Regions from separate parts of the Salinibacterium sp. VpJ6 genome, predicted to be linked through region 2. Evidence: predicted binding sites of a transcription regulator. Region 2 holds the regulator's gene; the other holds the start of a gene.

Region 1 (5,571 bases), 260 kb from region 2:
CGTCGGGATCGGCGCTCACGGGCATCCGCCCCTCGAAGTCTTCTGGTCGCACCATGCGGGCAAGCTGTTCAAGCTCGAACGGCGAGCGGATGTCGTTTTTAGCGAACCGCAGTCCACCGTTCGGCCATTCGGTGAGCGCGTTGCGCATGGCCTGCTCATCTGTTTCGGCCCAACTCAAGTGCAGCCGCAGCACGCGACTCTGGCTTTCCCTGCTGCGCCCTGCCTCGCGGGCACCTTCGGCGAAGCGCCCCAGCAACATGTCGATCTTCTCGAGCGGTGCCGCTTCGGTGATGAGGCCGTCGACGGTCTTTCCGGCGCGCTTCGCAGCGACCGGGCCGGCTGTCGCGACCAAGATTTCGGGGGCGACTTCGGGCATCGTCCAGAGTCGCGTCGATTCGAGGCGGTAGAACTGGCCTTCGTGGCGAACGTCTTTATTCGCGAGCCCCGAGGCGAAGAGCTTTTTGATGATCTCGACGGCTTCGAACATCCGGTTGATGCGTTCTGGGGCTTCGGGCCAATACTGACCAACGATATGTTCATTGATCGCTTCGCCACTGCCGAGCCCTAACCAGTGACGGCCCGGGTTCATGGCGGCAAGGGTGGCGGAGGCCTGGGCGACCATTGCGGGATGCCACCGGAACGTCGGCGCCGTGACTCCCGTACCGAGATCGCCCATTGTGGTTTCGCCGAGACCGCTCAGCACGTTCCACACGAACGATGCTTGCCCCTGCTGTGGCACCCACGGCTGATAGTGATCGGCGGCCATGACCCCGCGAAAGCCCCGCGTTTCTGCATGCTGCGCAAAGCCCATCACCTCGCGCGGATGAAACCGTTCGAGCATGGCGGCATAGCCGATATGGGGTGCAGCAACAGTCACGGGCATCCGTCTATTGTGGCGGTTATGGTGCCCCAAGTGGGCTCATCATTCGCGCAACCGTTGAGTTGGCACGCTCGCGGGCGGATAATGGCGGTCTACTCAATGAGGAGTCAGCATGAAGCTCGGCGCGTTTTCTGTCAGTCTCACCGTGAAATACCGTGCTGCGTCTTTCGAGCTCCACAAGCAACGAAGCCTCGAGCGCCCGATCGACCACGTCCTGATCGACCAGCTACGCTAGCCCGCCGATGCACGTCATTCTCATCCCCGGATTCTGGCTCGACGGAGACTCCTGGGCTCCGGTAACCCGCGCACTACGAGATGCTGGCCACACCGCGCATCCGCTCACCCTTCCTGGCCTGCGACGCCGTGACACCAACCGCGCGACGGTAACGCTGGCTGACCACATCGCGGCGGTGGTCGCGGTGGTTGACGCCCTCACTCATGTCGAGGCTGATGGCAGCGAGAACGGAGGGGAAGACGAAGACGAACGACCGACGCCCCGCATTGCCCTCGTTGCCCACAGCGGCGGAGGCCCCATTGCCCACGCGGTCGCGGATGCCCGGCCCACGTGCTTGGCCAGAATCGTGCACGTCGACACCGTGCCGTTGCCGAACGGCATGCCAATCAACGCTGAACTACCGACCGTTGACGGTGAGATCCCACTGCCTGACTGGAGCCTCTTCGATGATGAAGACCTCGTTGACCTGACCGACGAACTGCGCACGTGGTTTCAAGAAATTGCGGTCCCCCAGCCGGCACTGATCGCAACCACCCCGCAATCGCTCTCTACCCCGGCGCGCTTCAGCGTGCCCGCCACCGTGATCTGTTGCGAGTTTCCCGCCGACCAGGTGCGAGAGTGGATGAGCGAGGGTGCATCCTTCGCGACCGAACTCGCTCAGCTCACCGACCTCGAACTCGTGGACCTCCCCACCGGGCACTGGCCGCAGTTCACGAAACCGACTGAGCTCTCGAACGCCATCATCACGGCTTTGCATCGCACCTAAATTAGGTCTTGTCGTCAGCGACTGCCCGCCCTACACTAAGCAAACGCCAACTATTGAAAGGAGCCTTGCGTGTTTATTTTCACTTTTACGAAGAACCCCACGACCGCCGGCTCCGTCGGCACCCTCACCGCCTAACCGGTTAGCGTTCTCCGCTCACCGGTTCTGACGGTGGCGGCGCTCACGGAGCACTCGACCCAACTCGATCATCGCGAGACTGCGACGGCTGACGAGTCTGCACCCCTTTCGCGGGTGCTTTCGCCTCTTGATGATCTTCCCTTCTTCAGCGACTCGCGATCACTGTGGGATGCCGTTGGGTCGCCACCTGAAACAGCGCATTTTTGCGCGCCTTCCGCATCCACTTTTCTCACGAAAGACACCTCATGAACGCAACTCTGGCGGCTCCGAAAGACCGCCGTGACCATCCGCCCGAACCTCGTCCCGTCGACGAGCCGCGCCCCGCGGCAGTACGTCGCGTGGGAGTCATCGACCGTCTTGCTCTGCATCTCGGCGTCGCTCTCATCACGTGGAGCCGCCGGCCGCGCCGCGCTCGACTGCTCGCGTCGGCTGAACTACGGGCTCAACACCAGCTCCGCCGCGAGCGTGTGGCTCTGGCCCGTGCTCGCACTGAACAGAACTATCCGCGGCTCATCATCCGATGAGAACCACGCATTCGACCGTCGCCGGAGCTCTCCGGCGGCGGTCGTTTCGTTGTCAGCGAACTTTGAGAAAAATGACTTGGCACTCTCGGGGTGAGAGTGCTAATTTTTGATTGTTGAGTCACGGTGACTCAACTTTGAGAAAGGGGTTTCCCATGACACTGTCATTTGATCCTTTTGCCGAACTCGACAGGCTCTCCGCAGCTGCCCAGTCCCGCGTCGGCACCCAGCCCATGCCCGTGGATCTCTACCGCCAGGCTGACGAGTACGTTCTCACCGCCGACCTTCCGGGCGTCGATCCCGGCTCTGTTGACGTTGACGTTGACGGTCAGCTCCTCACGATTCGCGCCGAGCGCACCGCTGGCGAGCGCGAAGGAGCCAAATGGCTCTCGCAGGAGCGCCGCTACGGATCCTACCTTCGCCAGTTCAGCATCGGTGCGGGCATCGACCGCGACAACATCAGCGCCAGCTACGACAACGGTGTGCTCAGCGTGATCATCCCGGTGTCGGAGAAGGCAAAACCTCGCAAAATTGAGGTCAGCACCAACTCCATGAACCAGGCTCGATCGACCGAGAAGGTCGCTGTCACGAGCTAGACGGCATGCAGTAGTCGGCGTTGATCGCCGACACAGCAACGATGGGCGGATGCTTCACGCATCCGCCCATCGTCAGTTAACCCGTGTGCGCGTCTCGCGCTCTAGGCCTACAGTGCCCGCAATCGAGGAGCAATGTCGCGCTCGAAGAGTTCGAGGAAGCGGCGCTGGTCTCCGCCGGGCGCGTGGAATACGAGGTGGTTGAGGCCGGCATCCACATAGGGACGGATCTCTTCGACGATCTTGTCGGGGTCGTTGCCCACGATCCACCGCGACGCAATTTGTTCGATCGGTAGAGCGTCAGCGGCACGTTCCATTTCGATCGGGTCGGTGATGTCGTGCTTTTGCTCCTTGGAGAGCGCGAGCGGCGCCCAGAAACGGGTGTTCTCGAGAGCAACGTCAGCGTCGGTGTCGTACGAGAGTTTGATCTCGATCATCCGGTCGATGTCTTCGAATTTGCGGTCAACCTTCGCTGCGCCCTCTTTCACGCCGGGGATCAGCGCGTCGTTGTAGAGCTCCATGCCCTTGCCCGACGTGCAGATGAAGCCATCACCGGCACGGCCGGCGTAGCGTGCCACCATGGGGCCACCGGCGGCGATGTAGATCGGGATGGGCTGGTCGGGGCGGTCATAGATGCTCGCGCCGTGAGTGGAGTAGTACTCCCCCTCGAACGACACGCGGTCTGAGGTCCACAGTTCGCGCATGAGGCGAACCGATTCACGCAAGCGAGCGAAGCGCTCCTTGAATTCGGGCCAATCTTGCTCACCGGCACCGCGGAATCCGGTGGCGATCTCGTTGAGTGCCTCGCCGGTTCCCACCCCGAGCATGATGCGCCCCGGGTACAGGCACCCCATCGTGGCGAAGGCCTGAGCGAGCACGGCGGGGTTGTAACGGAAGGTCGGAGTCATCACGCTCGTGCCGATACGGATCGTGCTCGTGCGCTCACCGACCGCTGCCATCCAGCTCAGCGAGAACGGCGCATGACCACCCTCGTGACGCCACGGCTGGAAGTGGTCGCTGACCGCAACACTCTCCATGCCGTGAGCTTCGGCCGCCACCGCAATCTCTACGAGTTCACGCGGGGCAAATTGTTCGGCTGACGCTTTGTATCCGAGAGTGAGAGTCATAGACCCATTGTGCCGGTGTTAGTCGCGCGGCGCTTGCAAAAACTCAGAAACCACCCGAGGAACATACGGCGCAACATCTCCGCCGAGCGCCGCAACCTGGCGAACGAGCGAGCTGGAGACGTGCGCGTGCGCAGGATTCGGCAGCATGAAGATGGTCTCGACAGCCGCGAGGTCTCGGTTGACGATCGCCATAGGTGTTTCGTAGGCGACATCCACTTGAGACCGGATGCCCTTCACGATGACACTTGCACCAACCTCGGTGCAGTAGTCCACGAGCAAGCCCATACTCCAGCTGGTGACGCGGATGTTGCCGGCGAACCGAGCATCCGCCACGGCCTGCTCCAGCAGCGAAACGCGCTGCGCAATCGGCAAGAGCGCCGTCTTGCCGGGGTTGTGCACGACAAGAACGTGCACTTCGTCAAAGGTTTTTGCTGCCCGCTCAATCACGTCCAGGTGGCCCAGGGTGACAGGGTCAAAGGACCCGGGAACGACAGCGATCCGACTCATGCTTCAACGATAGTGGCTGAGCCCGTTCGCCTACGTGGGAGTTCGCTGTGCGGGGAACTTGTTTTACCGGAGTTCGCTTTCGGTGAGCTAGTTCTTACCCAAGAAGGCTTCGGCACTCTCATCAAGGCGACGCTTCAATGCATCGGCGAGCGCCGGATGCTCGGCAAGACTCGGGTCGGCAACGAGAACGCTCTGCGCCGCCTCGCGAGCCTCCGTGATGAGTTGCCCGTCGTTGGCCACGCGCAGCAGCTTGAGGCTCGAACGCCCGCCCGACTGCACTCCGCCGAGCACATCGCCTTCACGACGCAGTTCCAAGTCTTTGTTCGCGAGTTCGAAACCATCGAGAGTGGATGCCACAGCCTCGACCCGCTCGCGAGCCAACGACTCCCCCTCGGCTGCTGTCACGAACAGGCACAGTCCGGGGACGCCGCCACGGCCGACACGACCGCGAAGCTGGTGCAATTGAGAAACCCCGAAACGGTCAGCATCGAGCACGACCATGACTGAAGCGTTGGGCACGTCGACGCCTACCTCGATCACGGTCGTCGCGACCAGAACGTCGATATCGCCGGCAGCAAACGAGCGCATGAGCTCGTCTTTCTCGTCGCTCGAGAGCTTGCCGTGCAGCGCCTCGATCCGCTTACCCGCGAGAACCTCGTTGCTGCGCAGCGACGCCAGCACCTCAGTGACATTGGCGATGGGTCGCGGCGGTCCGGCATCCGGATCGTCGGTTGTTTTCGGGGCGGGCTCACTGCCGGGTTCTTCTGTCTTGGCATCAATCGCGGGGCACACGACGAAGCCCTGCCG
Region 2 (5,571 bases):
CCGCGATTACCTTCTCGCGCTCAAAGAGGCTGGATTTACTCGCGTGTCTTTCGGCATGCAATCGGCGGTGCCGCACGTTCTCGCCACGCTGGAGCGCACGCACGACCCCAAGAAGGTTCCGCATGTGGTGAAGTGGGCGCGCGAGGTCGAGCTCGACGTCAGTGTCGACCTGATCTACGGCACGCCGGGGGAATCACTGGCCGATTGGGAGCGCTCGCTCGATCACGCCATCGCGCAGAACCCCGACCATATCTCGGCGTACGCGCTCATTATCGAGACCGGTACCAAGCTGGCGGCGCAGATTAAACGCGGCGATGTTGCTCCGGTGGATGACGATCTGCAGGCAGACATGTATGAGCTGGCCGATAAGAAGCTCGCAGCGGCGGGCTACGACTGGTACGAGGTCAGCAACTGGGCGAAGCGGGACGAAGACCCAGCCATCAGCCACGCAAGCCGTCATAATCTTGGCTACTGGCTAGGCAACGACTGGTGGGGTGTTGGCCCGGGGGCTCACAGTCACGTCGGGGGCGTTCGCTGGTGGAACGTCAAGCATCCGGCCGCCTACGCTGATCGAATCGCCGCTGGTCATTCTCCGGGAGCCGGGCGCGAAACACTCGCGGACTCCAGCAAATATCTTGAGCATGTACTTCTGCGGGCGCGTGTTCGCGGAGGTTTGAAAACGGCAACGCTCGATGCTGAAGGTCGCACGGCAGTCGCCGGGCTCATCGCCGATGAACTGGTGGATGCTCCCGCGGCGTTCAAGGGAACCCTCACCCTCACGCTTAAAGGGCGCCTACTCGCGGATGCCGTCGTGCGGCGATTGCTAGCAGACGCCCCCATTTAGAGCGATAGGTCGAATTACTTGATGAACTCGATGGTCAGCGGGTATTTGAACGCTTGGCCGTTGTTGGCGGCGACGGCACCCATGATGCTGAACACCAAGATGACAATACCCACAGCGACGATCGTGAGGTAGCCAATGAGAATCAGCATGAGGAACAGCGAGATCACGTAGGCGATGGCCATGGTGATCTGGAAGTTCAACGCAGTGCGCGTGTGAGCCTGAACAAAGGGTCCACGGTCTTTCAACACGAGGTATCCCACGAGTGCGGGAATGAAGCTGAAGAAGATTCCACCGACGTGGATCAGTGTTGCCCAGAGCTTCTCGTCGCTCGGACTCATCGGTTGGATCGGCGCGTACGGCGAGGCGGGGGGAGGCGTTGAATCTGACATGCCTCCATTAAAGCCCTACTTGGACAAAAAAGTAGCCTCGAGAGCAGAAGCTCCCGAGGCTACTCGCTATCGGCTTAGCCGATAAGCAGAATTACTTGATGAGGCGCAGTGCGAAGGGGTAACGGTAGTTCGCGCCGTCTTTGGCCTTCGTGAAGCCGATGATCGAGAAGACCAGCGACACAACGAAGACGATCGGAAGCAAGATAGCGCCGATAACAACGGCGACCAGAATGTTCGAGATCACGTAGGCGATTGCCACGGTGATCTGGAAGTTCAGGGCTTCCTTCGCTTCGGTGTTAGTGAATGCGCCGCGGTCCTTGAAGACCAACCAGATAATAAGCGCGGGGAGGAATCCAATGATTCCACCAAGGTGAGCGAATGATGCCCACTGCTTGTCCTCAGCCTCGGTCAGTTGAGCTGCCGGCTGCGGTGCTGCGGGCTGCGGATTTGCGTCAGTCATGTATTCGTGCCTTTCAGGTGAACGAGGGAACTTCCCGGGTTTCATCAAAGTGCTCGGTGTCACACCTGAGCATTTCCACAAAAAGGTAGCGCTCAAGTACACAGACACGCTAGCGCTATGACTCGCGCGGTGCAACGGCTGTGTCGTGGTGTGTCGAGTAAGATTGGCAGTCGAACGGATTGAGTGCCAATCAAGAGAGGTGGGTGGTGGAATGGTTTCCGCCCGCGGACTTGACGTGCTTCGAGTCATTGTGCAGGACTACGTTGCTACGCGCGAGCCTGTCGGATCTAAGTCAATCGTTGAGCGACATTCCTTCGGGGTGTCCGCCGCAACGATTCGCAACGACATGGTCTTGCTCGAAGACGAAGAGCTCATCACGGCGCCACACACCTCATCGGGGCGTGTGCCGACCGACAAGGGCTACCGCATGTTTGTAGACCAGTTGGCCGATCTGCGCCCGCTGACGAGCGCTCAGCGTCAAGCCATCGAGTCGTTCCTCGGCCAGGCCGACGACTTGGATGACGTACTTGCGCGCTCGGTTCGCTTGCTGTCGCAACTGACCAACAGCGTGGCGCTCGTGCAGTACCCCTCGCTGGCGACCGCTCGCGTGCGGCATGTGGAACTTGTTCCGTTGCATGCCACACGCATCATGACGGTGTTCATTACCGACTCTGGTCGAGTCGAGCAACGCCTCATCGACGTCTCTGACCCCGTGGACGAGGCGTTCTTGGGTGAGGTTCGCGCCAAGCTGAATTCTGCTCTTGCTGGGCAGTCTCTGCCCGAAGCGGCCGATCGAATCGCAAGTTTTGCGCAGATTTTTCCCGCAGAAAGACAGGCATTCGTCGGCCAAATTGCTACAAGTTTGATCGAGCAGGTGCTGGCCAACCGTGCCGACAAGCTCGTTCTCGCCGGCACCGCAAACCTCGCTCGCACCGAGCAAGATTTCACCGGAAGCATCTTTCCTGTGCTCGAGGCAATAGAAGAGCAAGTAACGTTGTTGCGCCTGTTTGGGGAGATGGAAGTAGCAAATGGATCAGTTTCAACTCGCATCGGGCGAGAGAACGCAGAATTTGGGTTAGAAGAGACATCGGTCGTCACGGGCGGGTATTCCTCATCCGGCGGCGGTGTTTCGCGCTTGGGCGTGCTTGGCCCCACGCGCATGGACTATTCGAACAACATGGCGGCGGTTCGCGCAGTGGCGCGATACCTCTCGCGACTTTTGGAAGACAACTGAGCTCGTAAGGAGCAATCGGAACTTTGGCAGATCACTACGAAGCCCTCGGCGTTGCGCGCGAAGCGACCCCGGAGGAAATCAAGAAGGCGTACCGCAAGCTCGCACGCGAGTTGCACCCCGACGTCAATCCCGGCGCGGATGCGTCTGAGCGCTTCAAGACAGTCACTCATGCCTATGACGTGCTGAGCGATCCGCAACAGCGTCAGCAATACGACATGGGCGGCAGCGGTGGCTTCGGCGGCGGCGCCAACTTCGGTTTCGGCGACATCTTCGAGACGTTCTTCGGCGGTGGGGGTGGCGGTCAGACCGCTGGTCCGCGGTCACGCCGCGAGCGGGGTCAGGATGCGCTGCTGCGTATCGAGGTGAGTCTCAAAGACACGATGTTCGGTGTCACTCGCGACATCGAGGTCAACACTGCAGAACTCTGTGAGACGTGTGAGGGCAGTTGTGCTGCCCCCGGCAGCTCGCCCGTTCGTTGCGACATTTGTCAGGGCAGCGGCCAGATCCAGCGCCAGGTGCGAAGCCTCCTCGGCAACGTCATGACGTCGAGCCCCTGTGGCACGTGCCGCGGTTACGGCAACATCATCGTGAACCCCTGCGCTACGTGTGCAGGCCAGGGTCGCGTTCGTGCGCAGCGCACTCTCTCGGTCGACATCCCGGCCGGCGTTGAGACGGGGCTGCGTCTGCAGATGCCCGGCCAGGGCGAGGTTGGCCCCGCAGGCGGGCCCAATGGCGACCTGTTCCTCGAGATCAAGGTGCGCCACCACGACATCTTCAGTCGCGCCGATGACGATCTGCTGGCCACCGTTGAGGTCGAAATGATCGACGCAATCTTGGGCACAACAGTGAAGCTCGATGGCCTCGACGGAGAAATCGAAGTAGTCATCAAGCCCGGTACCCAAAGCGGCGAAGTGCTCACGATTCGCGATCGCGGAATTACGAGCCTGCGTGGCAACGGCCGCGGTGATCTGCGCCTCGGCATCCAGGTCGTCACGCCGACGAAGCTCAGCGGTGCAGAACAGACCCTCATGAAGCAGCTCGCCGCCGTGCGCAAGAGCAAGCAGCCGCATTTTGCCGAGTTCCAGCAGGGGCTGTTCGCGAAGCTTCGCGACCGTTTCCTGTAGGCACTCATGGCACATCTCTATATCGATGAAGAACTCGGCGACGTCGGAATTGGCGCCTCCGTTTCCTTGGGCAACGCCGAAGCGCGCCACGCTGTCACGGTTTCGCGCCTGAAAGTGGGCGAGACGATCGCGATCGGGAACGGTGCTGGCCTGATCGTTTCTGGCCCTATCGTCACGGCGGAACACACCGAGCTCACCATCGAAGTAGCGGATGTTCAGCAGTCGCCGCGGCGAACCCCGGCCGTCTTCCTAGCTCAGGCTCTTGCCAAGGCCGATCGCGACGAACTTGCGGTTCAGGTCGCCACCGAACTCGGTGTCGACGGCGTCATCCCGTGGTCGGCGGCGCGCAGTATTTCGCGCTGGCACGGCGCGAAAGTTGCCAAGGGCCGCGATCGATGGGCAGCAATTGTTCGCGAAGCGAGCAAGCAGTCGCTGCGCAGCTGGATCCCCGACGTCCTCGATCTCGTGACCACGAAGCAATTGGCGACTTTCGCTTCCACGACGCGGATGCTCGTGCTCGAGCCCACGGCAACGGAAACGTTGGCCGAACTCGAAGTCGACGACCGCGACATCCTGCTCGTAGTGGGTCCGGAGGGCGGAGTTGCGGATCACGAGCTCGATCTCTTGACGGCGGCGGGAGCATCCACGATTCGACTGGGCAGTGAAGTGTTGCGCACGTCGACTGCGGGCCCGGCGGCCTTGGCAGCGTTGAACGTCAAGCTTGGCCGTTGGAGCTAGAGGTTTAGGCTAGAGACATGTCTGATTCCCCATCGATCTTTACCAAGATCATCGCTCGCGAGATTCCCGCGGATATCGTCTTCGAGTCAGACGCGGTAATCGCGTTTCGCGACATCGCGCCTCAAGCACCCGTGCACTTGCTCGTTGTGCCTAAAACCGAAGAGTTCGCCAACGTTACGGAGCTTGCCGCAGGCAACCCGGCGCTACTGGCTGAACTTGTCTCGGTCGCCCAATCGCTTGCCGACGAACATGCAGGCGGGCAGTACAGACTGATCTTTAACACTGGCGAAAACGCTGGTCAAACTGTTTTCCACGTGCACGCTCATGTGCTCGGCGGAAACCTCGAGGAAGGCACCCTTGGTCACTAGTGACTCCGAGTCCGCAGGTTCGACAGAGCGCGAGAGCGTCTCGATTGAAGTAGACGGTGTCGCCATGGTGCGACTTCTTGGCCCTCACGATCGACTTCTCAAGGTCGTCGAAAGCAAATTCCCGAACGTTGAAATGCACGTTCGCGGTAACGAAATCACCCTGACGGGCGATGCACCGTCGGTCGCTGCTGCCAAAGAACTCGTCGACGAACTCGTCACGATGGTGCGCGACGGACACGACCTCGGCGAGATCGAGGTCGATGCGTCGGCAAAAATTCTGCGCGGCAACCAGGGCAGCCCTCAACAGTTGCTCGGGCAAACCATCCTTACAGCGCGAGGTAAAGCAATTCGCGCCAAGACTCTCGGTCAGGCGCAATACGTCGATGCGATGGACAACAACACCATCGTGTTCGG

Evidence for each region. Region 2 encodes HrcA, which represses chaperone genes, less so after heat shock. Its sites were predicted from a motif close to TTNGCACTCGNNNNNNNCGAGTGCNAA; they were not measured.
Region 1: a site for HrcA is predicted at 2,617-2,643, ahead of ACWTV1_RS03600 (Hsp20/alpha crystallin family protein). Genes of this name have one in related genera too.

What each region holds. Positions count from the first base shown of each region.
Region 1 covers NZ_JBSOQL010000001.1:724,748-730,318, forward strand. Annotated here, with positions in the region: gene ACWTV1_RS03580 (TIGR03557 family F420-dependent LLM class oxidoreductase) at 1-883, opposite strand, end outside; gene ACWTV1_RS03585 (hypothetical protein) at 993-1,115, shown strand; gene ACWTV1_RS03590 (alpha/beta fold hydrolase) at 1,123-1,881, shown strand; gene ACWTV1_RS03595 (hypothetical protein) at 2,262-2,540, shown strand; gene ACWTV1_RS03600 (Hsp20/alpha crystallin family protein) at 2,693-3,133, shown strand; gene fgd (glucose-6-phosphate dehydrogenase (coenzyme-F420)) at 3,241-4,257, opposite strand; gene coaD (pantetheine-phosphate adenylyltransferase) at 4,276-4,764, opposite strand; gene ACWTV1_RS03615 (ATP-dependent DNA helicase RecG) at 4,852-5,571, opposite strand, start outside.
Region 2 covers NZ_JBSOQL010000001.1:468,783-474,353, reverse strand. Annotated here, with positions in the region: gene hemW (radical SAM family heme chaperone HemW) at 1-844, shown strand, start outside; gene ACWTV1_RS02305 (DUF4870 domain-containing protein) at 859-1,233, opposite strand; gene ACWTV1_RS02300 (DUF4870 domain-containing protein) at 1,325-1,693, opposite strand; gene hrcA (heat-inducible transcriptional repressor HrcA) at 1,905-2,927, shown strand; gene dnaJ (molecular chaperone DnaJ) at 2,951-4,051, shown strand; gene ACWTV1_RS02285 (16S rRNA (uracil(1498)-N(3))-methyltransferase) at 4,058-4,789, shown strand; gene ACWTV1_RS02280 (histidine triad nucleotide-binding protein) at 4,807-5,157, shown strand; gene ACWTV1_RS02275 (PhoH family protein) at 5,147-5,571, shown strand, end outside.